Symmachiella dynata: one gene and its partner. Each later gene encodes a partner of the first gene's protein in a complex. Links are inferred from orthologs where the notes say so. Each region holds a gene or a part of one and is shown on either strand. Other genes may lie near its edges.

What was found.
Region 2: the proteins of Mal52_RS01420 (region 1) and Mal52_RS18585 are in contact, whole or in part, in a crystal structure (PDB 6I1P), measured with the Thermus thermophilus proteins. The link is inferred for Symmachiella dynata from one-to-one orthologs. Residues at the interface, in WP_096411123.1 of Thermus thermophilus: Val22, Thr23, Val24, Pro25, Tyr26, Pro27, Val31, Ala32, Leu33, Phe37, Pro64, Ala65, Asn94, Met95, Leu96, Arg97, Cys98, Ile99, Phe100, Phe119, Glu120, Met121, Ala122, Asp123, Tyr124, Glu125, Tyr126, Asp128, Leu129, Lys144; in WP_096411117.1 of Thermus thermophilus: Ala56, Arg57, Asn58, Asp59, Arg62, Phe63, Ala110, Ser113, Ser114, Gly115, Gly116, Met117, Asn119, Gln125, Asn126, Asp134, Val135, Tyr136, Val137, Pro138, Gly139, Cys140, Arg143, Glu145, Ala146, Ile148, Tyr149, Ala150, Met152, Gln153.

The regions. Positions count from the first base shown.
Region 1 is NZ_CP036276.1:383,407-386,505, forward strand. What follows is about bases 169-2,944. They hold Mal52_RS01420 (NuoI/complex I 23 kDa subunit family protein), read right to left. Parts: upstream 1,942-2,944; coding sequence 1,396-1,941; downstream 169-1,395. Other genes in these bases: Mal52_RS01410 (NADH-quinone oxidoreductase subunit A), read right to left, coding at 169-618; Mal52_RS01415 (DUF2203 domain-containing protein), read right to left, coding at 727-1,209; trpD (anthranilate phosphoribosyltransferase), read right to left, coding at 2,242-2,944. In the rest of the region: more of Mal52_RS01410, read right to left, coding at 49-168; more of trpD, read right to left, coding at 2,945-3,099. UniProt on the Escherichia coli protein: NDH-1 shuttles electrons from NADH, via FMN and iron-sulfur (Fe-S) centers, to quinones in the respiratory chain. The immediate electron acceptor for the enzyme in this species is believed to be ubiquinone.
Region 2 is NZ_CP036276.1:4,903,539-4,906,586, forward strand. Bases 214-2,938 are described here. They hold Mal52_RS18585 (NADH-quinone oxidoreductase subunit B), read right to left. Parts: upstream 1,990-2,938; coding sequence 1,438-1,989; downstream 214-1,437. Other genes in these bases: sufB (Fe-S cluster assembly protein SufB), read right to left, coding at 214-396; sufC (Fe-S cluster assembly ATPase SufC), read right to left, coding at 532-1,341; Mal52_RS18590 (helix-turn-helix transcriptional regulator), read right to left, coding at 2,138-2,797. Also shown: more of sufB, read right to left, coding at 1-213. UniProt on the Escherichia coli protein: NDH-1 shuttles electrons from NADH, via FMN and iron-sulfur (Fe-S) centers, to quinones in the respiratory chain. The immediate electron acceptor for the enzyme in this species is ubiquinone.

The DNA of each region.
Region 1 (3,099 bases):
TTGCCTGATCAAGAAGGGAATTCGCAAAGACAATCGAGAGACGCGGGGCTACGCGACAGGTGCGGGTTCACGTTGCTCGATGGGGAGTGGCGCGGGAACCGGCGGGCCGTCCTGCTTGGCCTTTTCTTGAATTTCTTGTGCCACGGCCCGGACCCAATCCAAGTCACCCCGTTTCCAGACGTAGGCAAAACCGACAAGCAGCACGGAGAAGAAGACGAGAATGTCTCCGACGCCCAACAAGCCGATGTCCATGGCGGTTTGCCGGGAAATTTCATGCGTCGCGGCGGTTGCGGGTTGATCGAGCAGCTTGGCGCTCAGTTCGGCGCGGTGATCGAGTTGTGCATCGGCCAGCTGCATGGAGCCGCCGAAGATCATCGCCCAGGGAAAGAAGAAGGCGACTTCGACGTCGAAGATAATAAACAGCAATGCGACCACGTAAAATCTTAGGTCAAACTGAATATAGCTGGTGCCGATGGTCGGTTCGCCGCACTCGTAGACGGAGATTTTTTCATCCGTCGGCTTATTGGGACGAACCAAAAGGCCGATCAGCAACGGAGCTAAAAGAAAAATCACGCCGACCAGCGAGAACATCAAAAAGTGTCCGACCAAATCCGTCATTGTCTTGCGATTGCCTTATTACGTATCCAGGGAGTCGGTGCACCGTTACCGAGTCGTTATTTTACTGAGTCGTTATTTCTTACCGCTTGCTAAATTCGAGCGGATGTTTCATTCGCTCGCGTCGTGCGTATCCAGCGGCTTCTCGCTTGTCAGCGAGTCTTCTAGAAGTGAGTGACGTCCGGAGAATCCGGCGTCCACTTCGTGCCAGTACGCGAGTTCTTCCTCACCCAGATGCCAGCACAGGTAAACCACCCGGCCGTCCATCATGTGTGGAAAATCGACGAGACCACGCTCGAAGTCTTTGAATTCAACGCCAAGTTCCTGCAGTTCGTCGACGTACTCCTGCAACTTTTCTTCATCGCGGCGCAGTTCTTGTTCGATCTGCTCAACTTCCTCACGATAAGGATTGTCGGCGTCGCTCTCTTGTGACCGTTTGACCTGCGAGTGATGCAGATGCTTCAACCGATCTTGACGTTCTCGAACGTCCTTCGCCTGACGCACGATGTCGCCGACGATCGCGCGAACTAACGGTAGGGTTTTGCGGGCCTCTTCCACCGTGAAGAGCTTCCCATCGAATGTTGTGGAATCCATGGTGAGGCCAATTGTATGAAATAGGCTGCTGTGACGGACATGCAGGTCGTCCTACGAAAAGCATGCTCGTTCTTGGCAGCGGTTTTAGTGATGAGCTTCAAAACCTGAAAGCCATCGTTGTTTCTGTGTCGCGATTCCGTCGTGTGGGTTTTGAAAGGAAAGTGATAACGCGTATCTCGCAAATGACTATGATTCCGCCGGTTCAAACGGACTTGGTTCGCCTTTGACCCAGACTGGTTCGGAGAGCACTTTGGATTCCGCGACAGCCGTAGGATTGAGCGTAGTTTGTCCCCATGCGACTTCCAATGGCAACTTGGAATAATCCACCACGCAACCGTCGCGGCCGTAACTGCTCAAGTCGTGGTTCGACCCCATGAAGATACAATCGACCGGACAAGGTTCGACACACAATGCACAAAACATGCATTTGGTGTAGTCAATCGTATAACCTTCGATCCGAAAACCTTTGCCGACAGGGCTTTTAACTTTATCGATATAAATGCAATCCACCGGACAGGCAGCGGCGCATTTGTCGCAGCCGATGCAGGTTGTCAGGTCGAAGCGGTGAAATCCGCGATACCGCGCTTTGACGGGAACCGGGACTTCGGGGTATTCGTAAACTTGCGTAAAGGCTCGACGGCCGTAGGTTTTACGCATCGTGCGCATCGTGACCCACATCCCGCTGACTACGGTTGAAACCGCCACCCAGATATTCCGAAACCATTCACGCATCACAAACTCCGATTTACCATCACTTCCCCGCCCGTTTGGCTTGTGGGGAAGTTGCCAACTGTCCAATCTGATAACCAACTCGCTGCTAACGACTCACAACTCAGGTGAAAGTCGTTCACCTTGAATTATATGACGTGAAGGTCCCGCTGCAAGTCACATGCGCCGCTTCTCATTTCCGGGAATACCCGTGCCCGTTGCTGAACGGCTTGGCTGGCGGCACTGTTCGCCCTATTTGTGGCTTGGTGCTCGCGCTCGGCATAAAATTCTAGAATTCCCGCCAAATGACTCAATTTTTGGACGTCAAATCGCATTGGTCATGGCGACCAGTTTCGCCAAAACCAATTCCGCAGCGCGAGAGTCGATCGCCTCTGCTGCTGTTGTGGCGGCTTCCAGGGGATCCTCGGTTTTGCCGACAGCCAGCAATGCCGCGGCGGCGTTGGCAATGACCACATCTCGATGCGGTCCAGGTTCTGCGGCAAAAATCGCCTGAATCACCTGGGCGCTCTCCTCAGCGGATTCCACACGCAGGTCGTCCGCTGAACATTCGTCTACGCCAAACGACGCGGCTGTCCATTCGTGCTGCGATATCTCTTCGCCACGCACTTCCCAGGCCAGGGTAGTACCCCACAGGCTGACTTCGTCCAATTCGTTATTGCCACAAACCACCAGTGCCCGCGAGCGTTTTAGTTGGGCAACGGCTGCTGCCAGGATCTCAGCGGTCGCGTTGCGACTGGCCCCCAGCAGTTGAAATTCAGCGCGAGCCGGATTGGTTAGCGGTCCTAGCAGATTGAAAATCGTAGGAAACCCCAAGGTCCGGCGGATTGGCGCCGCATGTTTCATGGCTCCGTGCATCAACGGGGCGAAGCAAAACCCGATGCCGATTTCATCCAGGCATTGTGTGACGGTCGCCACGGGAACGTCGACTTTTACGCCCAAAGCTTCTAAGACGTCTGCCGAACCGCTCGAACTGGACACACTGCGATTGCCGTGCTTGGCGACCGGGATGCCCAGTGCCGCAGCGACGATCGCCGTGGCGGTGCTGATATTAAAGGTGTGTAGCTTGTCGCCCCCGGTCCCGCATGTGTCCAGCAAACCCGTTTTATCGCTGGTCACCGATACGGCACGTTCCTGCATCGCCTGAGCCGCGCCGACGATTTC
Region 2 (3,048 bases), 4.5 Mb from region 1 along the record:
CTCGTATTGCGCTTTCACGCCGGCGAGATATTTCTTTTCCGCTTCGGGAATTCCCAGACGGTCGTAGGTCTTCCGAATGTCATCAGGAACGTCATCCCAACTCCCTTCGGGACGGTCCGATGCGCGGACGTAGTAATAAATGTCCTGATAGTCCAACTGCGACAAATCGCCGCCCCATTCCGGCTGCGGCTTATTGAAGAATGTCTCCAGTGCTTGCAACCGAAAATCGAGCATCCATTCCGGCTCTTTTTTCATCTCGGAGATTTGCCGGACGATTTCCTTATCCAAGCCTTTACGGCTTTTGAAGACGTACGCCTCTTCCGAATCGTGAAATCCGTATTGGTATTCACCGATATCGGGCTTGGCTGTGGTTTGTGTGTCGAGTTCGGTCGTCATGTCGTTATCGCTCCCAGCGTGAATTGAACATCACGCGGTTTTCTAAGCCCGTTTCAAAACCCGATTGCGCTGGCTTGCGAGGCTGTTACACTCAGATTTGCAAATGCGCCAGACAGGTTTGAAGCAACTTGATATTCAGCCAGCAACTTGTTCAGTGACTTCTTCGGCAGCCGCTTCAGGATGACGTTCGCGGACACCAGCATAACCTTGATTGTGCAATTCGGCTGCCAACGATGCGTCGCCGGTTTCGACGATGCGTCCCGCTAGCATCACGTGCGTGAATTGCGGCGTATTGAATTCCAACAAACGTTCGTGGTGGGTAATGATCAACACACCCATCTCGGTACTGCCGGACAGACGAGCCACACCTTCGCTCACAACGCGAACGGCATCGCTGTCCAACCCGCTATCGGTTTCATCCAAAATCGCGAATTTGGGGTTGAGCATCGCCAGTTGCAGAATCTCCATCCGCTTCTTTTCGCCGCCGGAGAAACCGTCGTTCAAATAGCGTCGGGCGAATTCCAGATCCATGCCCAACTCTTCCATTTTGCCTTTCAGTTCCTTACGGAACTCCCGCATCGGAATCAGGTTTTCGCCTTCTTTACGATCCGGATTCCGGACGTTGGTCACCGCATGCCGCAAAAAGTCGGCCACTTTGACGCCGGGGATGGTTACCGGGTATTGGAATGCCAGAAACAGACCGAGCCGCGCCCGCTCGTTCGGATCCAAATCGACGAGGTTCACGCCGTCGATTTCTACCGTGCCTCCGGTGATTTCGTATTTGGGATGCCCCATCAATGCGAAAGCCAGTGTGCTTTTCCCTGAGCCGTTGGGGCCCATCAGAGCATGAACTTCGCCTTGGCGGATGTCGAGATTGACTCCCTTAAGAATGGGAGTGCCATCAACGCTGACCCGCAGATCTTCAATTTTCAGTAAACTGCTCATTCCGGATTCGCTAACTTGCCTTTCAGCATTTTTGGTTTCATGAGTCCCTGGTGGTTGCAACCAGGGTTCGTCGCTCGTGACTCGCGGCGTGGCGAATCAGACTTCCAGAACTTCGGGAATCGCCACTTGGCCACTGTGATGCGGCACCGGCAATTCGTCGATTGCCCCTTTGGCAATACGCTTGGCTTTGATTTTATCCTGCACCCGCATCAGGCCTTCCAACAAGGCTTCGGGACGCGGAGGGCACCCGGGGACATAGACGTCGACCGGAACAACCAAATCGACCCCCTTGACCACGTGATAACCATATTTGAAATAAGGACCGCCACCCACCGTGCAAGCGCCCATGGCGATGACGTATTTGGGGTCGGGCATTTGTTCGTAAAGTCGACGCACGCGGCTGGCCATCTTGTGGGTCACCGTGCCGGCAACAATCATCAGGTCGGCTTGACGCGGAGTTGCACGAAACGCACCCGCTCCAAACCGATCCAAGTCAAATCGGCTGGCTCCAGCGGCCATCATTTCGATGGCACAGCAAGCCAACCCAAACGTCATGGGCCAAATACTGGACTGCCGCGCCCAGTTCATCCCTTGTTCCAACGTAGTGACCACAACGTTTTCTTCAAAGCGTTCGTCGATCCAGGCCATTTGAGGTTGTCTACTTTCGAATGTCTACGGAACTAAAGTGGCTTGAACAATGCATTTGTGTCCAGCCAGGACAAGTCGGCGTCTTTGTGAACCGCCGACCGATTATGTCCACTTTAGCAACTCTGTCCTCTATCGCAATCCATGGGGACTACCGAGAATCTGCTGCGTTATTAACAGGGGGAGAAGCCACTTCTGCCGGCTCAAATTCGCAGCAGGAATGACCATCTAAAAAACATTGGGAAAGCCTGAGCGGCACACCCAAAACCTTTTCGAAAACTTCTTCTTCCATTTCGCAAATCCCGCGATCGCTATCCGCCAATTCCTGGTAGGGACAGTTATTTTCGCGGAGTACCGGTAACTCGGACGATTGATCGACTTCGACGTCATATCCGCGTTTCGCTAAGACCTCACCCAACTGCTGGAAGCGATCTCGCAACTGCGGACTGTTGACCGCATGTGCGTATTGCGAAACCATCGCATCACGGATCCGCGATTCAACCTGAGCACGGACTGCTTGGTCGGGGATACTCTGCAATTCCCGCCAAAGCACTAGTGCCAAATCGCCGTAATTGTCCCCCAACTCACGTTGTCCCGCCTGCGTGACGCGATAAACGTGATGCGGACGACCGCGCCCTTCGCGGACAAGATCACGGCCCACAAATCCCAAACCCTGTAGCCGAACCAGCCGGTGGCGCACGGCGGTTGCCGTCACCCCCAACTCTTTGCAAACCTCCTGCACGGTTCCGCAGCCGAGCCGCTGCAACCGTTCCAGAAACTCGCGATCCTGACTCTCAAGTGTTTTCTTCATAAGGATTTACAGCCGATCATTTGCGTTGCTCAGGCAGGAAATACACCCTCGCTACAACGTTATCCTATACATTTCAAGTAATATTGACAACTAAAAATGCGAAAAAGAATATCAAGGCGTCCCAATCGATGTCTTTGGCATAAGAATCTAGCGAATCGCGTCCCAAGAGTAGCCAAGGCTCAACTCCAATTATTGCGATCGAATATATTGTGAGTAACTCAGGTGAAGCTTCAATCGCTATCTCAAAATCA